DNA from 3 places in the Streptomyces sp. NPDC005302 genome. Region 1 is predicted to be linked to each of the others. Evidence: riboswitches for the same ligand, from Rfam matches in the RefSeq annotation. Region 1 holds a riboswitch; each other region holds the start of a gene.

Region 1 (3,421 bases):
TCGGGCCGGCGATGGACGGCATGGTGCCGCTCGTCGTGCCCCGGGACCGGCTGCAACGGGCCAACGGGCTCCTGCGGATGGCCACCAACAGCTCCCTGCTGCTGGGTCTCGCCCTGTCGGGAGTGACGGTCGCGCTGGTCGGCCCGGGGTGGGCACTCGCGCTCAACTCCACGTCGTTCGTCGTCAGCGCGCTGCTGGCCTCCCGGCTGCGGGTGACCGCGAGGCCGCCCCGCCGGACGTCGCGTTGGGCCGATCTGCGCGAGGGCCGGCGGGAGTTCACCTCCCGCCAGTGGCTGTGGGCCGTCGTGGCGCAGTATGCGGTGGTCGTCGCGGCACTCAACGCCAACGTCGGGGTCCTCGGTCCGTTGACGGCCGAGCAGCACTTCGGCGGAGCGAGGGCCTGGTCGGTCATCGTGGCGGCGCAGGCCGTCGGCACGGTCGCCGGCGCCATGTTCGGCGCCGGCGTCGCGTCGGACGTCTTCGGCGTGCTGTGGGCCACCACCATCCAGCGGGAGATCCCGGAGCAGGTTCTCTCCCGCGTCAGTTCCTACGACTGGTTCGGATCCCTGGCTCTCGCACCGCTCGGACTGCTCGTCGCCGGGCCCGTCGCCGCCGCCGTGGGGACGGACAGGGCCCTGGCGGGGTGCGCCGCCCTGATCGTCCTGGCCACGGCGGCCGCCCTGTTGTCGCCCCAGGTGCGCACCCTGCGCGCCACCGTCGACGAGGCCCCGGCACCGGTGCCCGCGCCCAGGGCCGTCCAGTGCGAGACCGGCGAGGAAGCGGCCGGCTGACCCGGGGCGGCTCGCTCACGCCGCGGCGCGCACTCCGTCGTTCCCGGTCCGGAAGGCGGGGAGCTCGCCGAGGCGGCGGACGTAGTCGCGCAGGCGAGGGTGTGCGCCCAGGGCGTCGGTCGGGGCGAGGTGGGAGAGGGCCACCCACGCGTCCACATCCGCCGCCGTCAGGCTGTCTCCCAACATGTAGACAGAGCAGAGGAGTTGGCAGTCCAGCAGGTCCAGGGCCGCCGTGCGGTCCGAGGCGTGTGCCGACGGGGTGACGTCGCGGTCCAGGAGATCCCGGAGCGCCTCGATGTCGGCTGTCTGCGACGCCGGCATCAGCGTGGGCGCGGGGCGCGCCCCGCGCCCGGACGGCAGGCTCGTGAGGTCGCGGAGGATGTCGGAGATGTCGTTGCTGACGATGCGTCCGGTCCATCGGTCGCAGAGCGCGGGCGCCGTGAACGGCCCGTCGTAGTGGTGCTCGGTGGCCTCGTAGGCGCGGCGCAGCGAGGCGAAGGCGTCGGGAGTTCCGGCCGGGTGGGTGAGCAGGGTCGTGGCGACCGAGTTCGTCAGACCCAGCAGGCCGAGGGTGATCGAGATCCGCAGCGAGCGCGGACAACTCGCCGCCAGATACACCTCGTAGCGGTGTGGCGCCGGGTAGAAGCCGCCGGCCAGACCGACACCGATGCGGCTGTGGGCGGTACGGGGGAGCAGGGGCGGTGCGGACGTCCTGGAGGCGGCCGCAGGGGACGGACTCGGGCCACCGGCACGGGTGAACGGGCCTTCCTCACCGCCGGTGTGGGTGGTCGAACTCTGGCCGCAGGGACGGGATCCGGCCGTGCTGGAACCGCGCGAAGCTGTCTCGGGCATGACTCTCCCTAGGGGGAACGAGGAAGCCATCGCCGCCTTGAGGGCATGAGCGATGAGCGGCGGAATGCGAAGCGACCGCGCCGGACGCGCGGGCCAGGACCGAACGGGCCGGCAGGGGATCAGTAGGCGCTGGAGACGCGCAACAGATCGATGTGCAAGCGCCTCGTCAAGTCGTTCCGCGGCATTCTCACCGGTCCCACCTCCTGGGCTCGCGGGACGCGAGACCACGCTTGCCCCACCGCACCGGCGGGACCCGGTCGTCACCCGGGGCACCCCGTCGCGGTGGAAGGGTTGCCTGTCAGCGAGCCGGGGCCGATGACCACAGGAGCGGGCGAACCCGCGCCGTGGGCGCTGACAATCGTGACCGTCCATGCCAGTCTCGGCGCGCCCCCGAGCTCCGTCAAGAAGGCCGACGACACGGTCTCACCTGGTGGGCACGCGCATTGACATTCTTTTCGGACCGGGCCTAACGTGCGGCCCACAACAAGACGCCCCAGGGCCGGAGAAGTGATGGTGACGGCGATGTACGCAGCTGACGGGACGGCCGCATGGCGGCGCCTCGGCCGCGACGTGCTGTGCGCGGACCGCTCCGTCGACCTGCTGCGCGTCAACAGCGCACTGTGTACGGGCACGTGTCGCACCCTCCGCCAAGGCTGACGGGTCTCCTTCCGCGTCTCTGACGATCACCGCTGTCGCGGTGTGTCCCTCTCCGTCCAGCCCTCGTTCCCCGTGCGCTCCCGTCTCGTCGTGTGCTGAGCCGCTCCGGCTCCACATCACGCTGCCGTTCGCCGTGGTCCGGGGTGTCCGAATCCGCTGGAGCTCTCCATGAGTGAATCTCCGGGCACAGCTGTGTCCTCCGGATCAGCACCGCCCGCCGAGGTGATCCCCCGTCCCGACGTCCCCGCAGCGCCGAAGCCCCTGACGGCACAGCGAGTCCTGCCGCTCCGGCGCCCCGGCCGCTGGATCATCACGGCCGTCGTGCTCGTGCTGGTCGCCCAGATCGCCCACGGACTGGTGACCAACCCCTTCTACCAATGGGACCGTTTCCAGTACTGGTTCCTGCGTCCGACGATCCTCGACGGTCTGCTCATCACCCTCGAAGTCGCCGTGTACAGCGCGGTGTTGGGTCTGCTGGGCGGCATCCTCCTGGCGCTGGCCCGGCTCTCGCCGAGCCCGGTGCTCCGTGCCGTGAGCTGGGTCTACACCTGGCTGTTCCGCTCGGTTCCGCTCATCGTCGTCCTGCTCTTCCTCTACAACTTCAGCGCTCTGTACAAGACGTTGAGTGTCGGAGTGCCGTTCGGGCCGGCCTTCTTCTCCTTCGACGAGTCCCGCCTCGCCACCGACATGGCCGTCGCCGTCATCGGACTCGGCCTCAACGAGGCGGCGTACGCCTCCGAAGTGGTGCGCGGCGGCCTCCTCTCGGTCGACCAGGGCCAGCACGAGGCGGCCTGCGCACTGGGCCTGCCGAAGCGGTACCAGTTCGCGAGGATCGTCTTCCCGCAGGCGCTGCGCTCCATCACCCCCAACTACGTCAACCAGCTCATCGGCCTGATCAAGGGCACTTCCCTGGTCTTCTACGTCTCCCTGCTGGACCTGTTCGGCTCCGTGCAGAGCATGGGCAGCACCTATCCGGGCGACATCGTGCCGCTGCTGCTGGTCGCCACCGCCTGGTATCTGATCCTGACTAGCGTGGTGTCCGTCATCCAGTTCTACGTCGAGCGGTACTACTCGCGGGGCGCGCTGCGCACCCTGCCGCCGACCCCGTTGCAGAAGGTACG
Region 2 (3,421 bases), on a different contig from region 1:
GGGTAACGATCAGCCTCCGGCGACGGCCGGAATGATCGAGACGCCCACACCGTCCGGGGTCGCCGTCTCCAGGCCCTGCTCGAAGCGCACGTCGTCGTCGTTCACGTACACGTTGACGAAGCGGCGCAGCTTGCCCTGGTCGTCCAGGACGCGTGCGCTGATGCCCGTGTGGTTCTTCTCCAGGTCGCTGATGACCTCGGCGAGGGTCGTGCCCTCGGCCGTCACCTCCGCGGCGCCCCCGGTGTAGGTGCGCAGGATGGTGGGGATGCGGACGTTGACGCTCATGATGCGAGGCCTGCCTCTCGGAAGGAGTCGAGGTTCGGGCGGATGGTCGCGGTCAGCCCGGTGTCGGAGGCCACCGCGTCCAGGGTCTTGAGGCCGTCGCCGGTGTTCAGCACGACCGTGGTGAGGGTCGGGTCGAGGAGACCGTTCTCGATCAGCTTGCGGGTGACGCCCACGGTCACACCGCCGGCCGTCTCCGCGAAGATGCCCTCGGTGCGCGCGAGCAGCTTGATCGCGTCGACGATCTGCTCGTCGTTCACGTCCTCCACGGCACCACCGGTGCGCCGCGCGATGTCGAGCACGTACGGCCCGTCCGCCGGGTTGCCGATGGCGAGCGACTTGGCGATGGTGTCCGGCTTCTGCGGCCGGACGACGTCGTGGCCGGCCTTGTAGGCCACGGAGACCGGCGAGCAGCCCTCGGCCTGGGCGCCGAAGATCTTGTAGGGCCGGTCCTCGACGAGTCCGAGCTTGATCAGCTCCTGGAGGCCCTTGTCGATCTTCGTGAGCTGGGAGCCGGAGGCGATCGGCACGACGAGCTGGTCCGGCAGCCGCCACCCGAGCTGCTCGCAGATCTCGTACGCCAGCGTCTTGGAGCCCTCGGCGTAGTACGGGCGGAGGTTGACGTTGACGAAGCCCCAGCCCTCGCCGGCCGGGTCGCCGATCAGCTCGGAGCAGAAGCGGTTCACGGCGTCGTAGTTGCCCTCGATGCCGACGAGCTCGCCGCCGTAGACCGCGGCCATGACGACCTTGCCCTGCTCCAGGTCGTGCGGGATGAACACGCAGGAGCGGAAGCCGGCGCGGGCCGCCGCGGCGCCGACGGCGCCGGCGAGGTTGCCCGTGGAGGAGCAGGAGAGGGTGGTGAAGCCGAAGACGCGGGCCGCTTCGATGGCCTGGGCGACGACGCGGTCCTTGAAGGAGTGCGTCGGGTTGCCGGAGTCGTCCTTGACGAAGAGCTTGCCGGCGTCGACGCCGAGCTCGCGGGCCAGGTTGTCGGCCTGCACGAGCTTGGTCCAGCCCGGGTTGATGTTCGGCTTGTCCGCCACGTCCGCGGGGACGGGCAGCAGCGGCGCGTAGCGCCAGATGTTCGCGGGTCCCGCTTCGATGCGCTTGCGGAGTTCTTCGGTTTCGTAGGCCGAGAAGTCGTACGCGATCTCCAGCGGGCCGAAACACTCCTCGCAGGCGAAGACCGGGCCGAGGGGGACGCGATGTCCGCACTCCCGGCAGGAAAGCGCCGCGGCCGGGCCGAGATCGACCGCTTCTGCGGAGTTCGTGGTGCTTGCAACTGTCTGCGCAGCCATGGAGGCGAGGCCCTTTCTCCTCATCTTCCTCACGACGCACTTCGCCGTGAGACGGATTTGGCACCTTCCCTAGCCGGGAGCCTCGCGACACGATCGACTTCGATCGGTACGAGACCGGCTGGAGGGTTGCCGGGGCTTCATCGGGCCGTATCCCTCTGCCCCTCTGGATGAGCGGTATTAAATTGTTGAACTGTTGAACACAGTTGGCGCCGATGATCCAGGACATGCGATGGTCATCCGCGTTGTTCAAGACTGTAACCGAAGGCCAGGACAGTTGAAGCAGTCGTCCGAACCGCGAGACGACGGCAAGCGATCAGCCGCTGGCCGCAGCGGGCACGCTGATGAGAGCGTGTGATCAGACAGTGAGGAGCCGCAGACCGTGCTGAATGACGTCGAACGCTGGCTGAGCACACGCTCCTGGTCCCTGACCGACCGCCCGCTCCACAGGATCATGGCCGCGAAACGCACCTCCGGATCGACGGTCAGCGTCGTGCTGCCCGCGCTCAACGAGGAGGAGACGGTCGGCGAGATCGTCTCGATCATCCGCCACGACCTGATGCAGCAGGTGCCCCTCGTCGACGAGATCGTCGTCGTCGACTCGGGCTCCACGGACCGCACCTCCGCGGTCGCCGCCGCCGCGGGCGCGCGGGTCGTGCACCGCGACGACATCCTTCCCCGGCTGCCGGCCGTGCCCGGCAAGGGCGAGGTCCTGTGGCGGTCGCTGCTCGTGACGAGCGGGGACATCGTGTGTTTCATCGACGCGGACCTCAGGGAGTTCTCGTCCGACTTCGTCTCCGGGATCGTGGGCCCCCTGCTCACCGACCCCGGCGTCGACCTGGTGAAGGCCATGTACGACCGTCCGCTGGGCGGCGCCGCCGGACAGGGCGGCCGGGTCACCGAGCTGATGGCCCGCCCCCTGCTGAACATGCACTGGCCGCAGCTCGCGGGCTTCGTGCAGCCGCTCGGCGGGGAGTACGCCGCCCGGCGCTCCCTGCTCGAACAGCTGCCGTTCCCCGTCGGGTACGGCGTCGAGCTGGGCATGCTCGTCGACGCCCTGCACCTGGTGGGCCTGGACGCCCTCGCCCAGGTGGACGTCGGGGTGCGCAAACACCGCCACCAGGACGGCCAGGCCCTCGGCCGCATGGCCGCCGCGATCTACCGCACCGCCCAGTTGCGGCTGGCCCGCGGCCACCTGATCCGCCCCGCCCTCACCCAGTTCGAACGCACGCGGGACGGTTTCCGGCCGCGCACGTACTCGGTGGACACGGAGGAAAGGCCCCCCATGTCCGAAATCGCCGAGTACCAGCAGCGCACAGCGGCTTGAGCGGGCCCGTCGGCCGGCGATCGCATACGGCCGACGGGAACGTTTGAGCGTTTCGAGACGGGGCTAGGTTTCGAGGCATGGCTTCCACGCACGGTGCCCACGGCATCCTCGTCGCGTCCAACCGCGGCCCGATCACCTATCAGACCCAGGACGACGGCTCACTGCAGGCCAAGCGCGGCGGTGGCGGGCTCGTCTCCGGGCTCTCGGCGATCGGGCCGGACGCGGACGCCCTGTGGGTGTGCGCGGCTCTCGGTGACGGCGACCGGGAGGCCGTGCGGCGCGGGGTCGGCGAGGACGGCGTGCGGATGCTGGACATCGACGCCGAGGTGCACGCCGACGCGTACAACGGCATCGCCAACTCCGTGCTGTGGTTCGTCCACCACATGCTGTACCAGACCCCGCTGGAGCCGGTCTTCGACGCCGGGTTCCGGCGCCAGTGGGACGCGTACCGCGCCTACAACCAGGCCTTCGCCGAGGCGCTGGCCGAGGAGGCCGCCGAGGGCGCCTCGGTACTGGT
Region 3 (3,421 bases), on a different contig from region 1:
GACACGGCCTGGGCGATGGACCGCATCATGCGCGGCGAGGCGACCGACGCCCAGATCGCCGGCTTCGTGGTGGCGCTGCGGGCCAAGGGCGAGACCGTCCAGGAGATCTCCGGACTCGTCCGGGCGATGTACGAGCACGCCAACGTGATCGAGGTGCCCGGGCGGACCGTCGACATCGTCGGCACGGGCGGCGACGGCGCGAAGACCGTCAACATCTCCACGATGTCCTCGATCGTGGTGGCCGGCACCGGCGCCAAGGTGGTCAAGCACGGCAACCGCGCCGCGTCCTCCGCGTCCGGCTCCTCGGACGTCCTGGAGAAGCTCGGGGTCAATCTCCAGCTGACGGTCAAGCGCGTCGCGGAGGTGGCCGAGGAGGCCGGGATCACCTTCTGCTTCGCGGTCAAGTTCCACCCGGCGCTGCGCCATGTGGCGGCCGCGCGTGGGCAGCTGGGCATCCGGACGACCTTCAACGTGCTGGGCCCGCTGACGAACCCGGCCCGGGTAAGGGCCCAGGCGGTCGGGGTCGCCGACCCCCGGATGGCGCCCATCGTGGCGGGCGTCTTCGCCGAGCGCGGCAACTCCTCGCTCGTCTTCCGCGGCGACGACGGCCTCGACGAGCTGACCACCACCGCCGGCTCCCGGGTCTGGGTGGTCCGTGACGGCAAGGTCACCGAGGAGCACTTCCATCCCCGTGACGTCGGCCTCGACGTCGTCCCCGTGGAGGCGCTGCGCGGCGCCGACGCGGCGTACAACGCGGAGGTCGCCCGTCGGCTGCTGGACGGCGAGACCGGGCCGGTACGGGACGCCGTGCTGCTGAACGCGGCGGCCGCCCTGGTGGCCCTGACACCGACGGACGCGCCGCTCGCGGACCAGCTCCGAGAGGGGATGGCGAAGGCGGCGGAGGCCATCGACTCCGGGGCGGCGAAGCGCACCCTCGACCGGTGGGTGGCGGCCAGCAACGCCTGAGGTGCCGGTGATGTGACGCGGGGCGCGGTCCAGAATCCGGACCGCGCCTTGCGCGTCGAAGATCTTCTGGCAAGATGCTGTATCAGGTCATGAGCGACAGCCATCAGGCCCCGGCCGGCTGTCCGGCAACCCTCCGTCCGTGGCGGGGTGCCCCGGGTGAGGACCAGGTCGTAGGCAGCGAGGTCTACGGCAAGCGCGGACCCCTCCCACTCTTTCGAGTGGATGCAACCAGGGGTCCTGGTCGTTCGAGGGAGCCTTCTGTGAGCAAGCGAATGCGATAGGGCGCCGAGCCCCGCCTCCGCACACCCTTCTTTCCCCTTCCTGCGCCGAGCGCTGCCTCCGGGCGGCCGGCTCGCGCGGCGATCCCGCCTGCCTCACAGGAGCCCGCCATGTCTGTCACCACCACCACCGCCGCCGACGTCTCGGTCTGTGCCCCGCTGCCCGTCCTGGGCCGGGACGTCACCGTGCCGCTCGTCACCGGCGGCGAGGTCACCTACGCCGCTCTCGACTACGCCGCCAGCGCGCCCGCCCTCCAGCGGGTGTGGGACGACGTCGCCGCGTACGCCCCCTACTACGGCAGCGTCCACCGCGGCGCCGGGTACCTCTCGCAGCTGTCCACCGACCTGTTCGAGAACGCCCGCAGGACCGTCGCCGAGTTCCTCGACTGCCGTACCGACGACCAGGTCGTCTTCACCCGCTCCACCACCGACTCGCTCAACCTGCTCGCCGCCGCGCTCCCGGCCGACTGCCAGGTCTTCGTCTTCGAGACCGAGCACCACGCCTCGCTGCTGCCCTGGCGCGACGCGCAGGTGACGTACCTGAACGCCCCGCGCACCCCCGGCGAAGCCGTCGAGACCCTGGAGCGCGCTCTGGCCGCCCGCGCCGTGTCCGCTGACGGGGGCCACGGGCCGGCCCTCGTCTGCGTCACCGGCGCCTCGAACGTCACGGGGGAGCTGTGGCCGGTGCGGGAGCTCGCCGCCGCCGCGCACGCCCACGGCGCCCGGATCGTCCTCGACGCCGCCCAGCTCGCCCCGCACCACCCGGTGTCGGTCCAGGACCTCGACTGCGACTGGGTCGCCTTCTCCGGGCACAAGCTGTACGCGCCGTTCGGCTCGGGTGTCCTCGCGGGCCGCTCGGACTGGCTGCGCGAGGCCGACCCCTACCTGGCGGGCGGCGGCGCCAGCCGCAAGGTCACCCGGCGCGCGGACGGCGGCGTGGACGTCGAGTGGCACGACAGCGCGGCCCGGCACGAGGCCGGCTCGCCGAACGTGATCGGCGCCTACTCCATCGCCTCGGCCTGCAAGGCGCTCACCGACGAGGGCTTCGACAACCTGCTCGCCCGCGAGCAGCACCTGATCCGCACCGTCCGCGCCGGCGTCGCCGAGGTCCCGGAGGTCCGGATCCTCTCCCTCTTCGGTGACGACGCCCCGCGGGTCGGCGTCCTCTCCTTCGTCGTCGAGGGCTGGAACAGCTCGCACTTCGCGGCGGCACTGTCCGCCGAGTACGGCATCGGCGTCCGCGACGGTCTCTTCTGCGCCCACCCGCTGGTCCGCACGCTGCTCGGCAGCGACCCCGAGACGCAGGGGGAGTGCGGCGCCCCCGAGGCGGCGCCCGGCGAGAAGTCCCTCAACGCCATCCGCGTCAGCTTCGGCGCCGGCACGCCCGACGAGCACGTCGAGCGGTTCGTCAGCGCGGTGCGCGAGCTGGTGCGGGACGGCGCGCGGTGGCAGTACCGCACCCAGGACGGCCGTTGCGTGCCGGCGGTCTAGGAACCCGCGACGGCCCGCCGCGAGGCGGCGTACGCCTCGGTCAGGAGTCGAGACCGATCGCGAACGCCGCCTCGAGGTCGTGCTGGGAGTACGTACGGAACGCCACGTGCGTGTCCGTCGCCTCGACGCCCGGGATCTTGCTGATGCTGCCGGGGATGACGTCCGCGAGGTCGTCGTGGGCCTTGACCCGGACCATGGCGATCAGGTCGTAGGTGCCGGTGACGGAGAAGACCTCGCTGACGCTCTCCAGCGACGCGATCGACTCGGCGATCTCGGGGATCCGGTCCACGCTGGTCTTGATGAGGACGATCGCGGTGATCACGGCTGGTTCTCTCCCTAGGGGGCCACTGCTGGGGATCTCACCCTACTCGCGCTCCATCCGGCCCCGTCCGTCCGGCGGGGCGCCGAGCGGGGCCCCCGTCACGGGTGCGACGGTGCCGCGGCGCCCGAACCGTACCCACGCGTAGACGAAGCCCAGCGAGAAGCCCACCAGGTGCGCCAGGTAGGCGACGCCGGGGCCCGACTCGCTCTGGCCCGCCGCCAGCCACTGCAGGGTGAACCAGAACGGCAGCACCACCCAGGCCGGGAAGCGCAGCGGCAGGAAGAACAGGAACGGGAAGAGACTGGTCACCCTGGCCTTGGGGAACAGGTACAGGAACGCGCCGAGCACCGCGGAGATCGCCCCG

The links. A riboswitch is a leader RNA that binds a small molecule or an ion and turns the genes downstream of it on or off. The one in region 1 is predicted to bind S-adenosylmethionine.
Region 2: linked by a shared signal. The riboswitch ahead of thrC (threonine synthase) and the one ahead of ABZT74_RS17460 (putative leader peptide) in region 1 are both predicted to bind S-adenosylmethionine.
Region 3: linked by a shared signal. The riboswitch ahead of ABZT74_RS07645 (aminotransferase class V-fold PLP-dependent enzyme) and the one ahead of ABZT74_RS17460 (putative leader peptide) in region 1 are both predicted to bind S-adenosylmethionine.

The regions. Positions count from the first base shown of each region.
Region 1 covers NZ_JBEXGN010000010.1:152,083-155,503, reverse strand. The annotation lists gene ABZT74_RS17470 (MFS transporter) at 1-791, shown strand, start outside; gene ABZT74_RS17465 (glutathione S-transferase C-terminal domain-containing protein) at 807-1,643, opposite strand; gene ABZT74_RS17460 (putative leader peptide) at 1,763-1,828, opposite strand; SAM riboswitch class IV at 1,865-2,009, opposite strand; gene ABZT74_RS17455 (hypothetical protein) at 2,166-2,300, shown strand; gene ABZT74_RS17450 (amino acid ABC transporter permease) at 2,469-3,421, shown strand, end outside.
Region 2 covers NZ_JBEXGN010000002.1:380,330-383,750, forward strand. The annotation lists gene ABZT74_RS04060 (MoaD/ThiS family protein) at 10-285, opposite strand; gene thrC (threonine synthase) at 282-1,580, opposite strand; SAM riboswitch class I at 1,598-1,754, opposite strand; gene ABZT74_RS04070 (glucosyl-3-phosphoglycerate synthase) at 1,960-2,904, shown strand; gene ABZT74_RS04075 (trehalose-6-phosphate synthase) at 2,982-3,421, shown strand, end outside.
Region 3 covers NZ_JBEXGN010000004.1:204,150-207,570, reverse strand. The annotation lists gene trpD (anthranilate phosphoribosyltransferase) at 1-966, shown strand, start outside; SAM riboswitch class IV at 1,052-1,168, shown strand; gene ABZT74_RS07645 (aminotransferase class V-fold PLP-dependent enzyme) at 1,356-2,735, shown strand; gene ABZT74_RS07640 (Lrp/AsnC ligand binding domain-containing protein) at 2,776-3,057, opposite strand; gene ABZT74_RS07635 (rhomboid family intramembrane serine protease) at 3,100-3,421, opposite strand, start outside.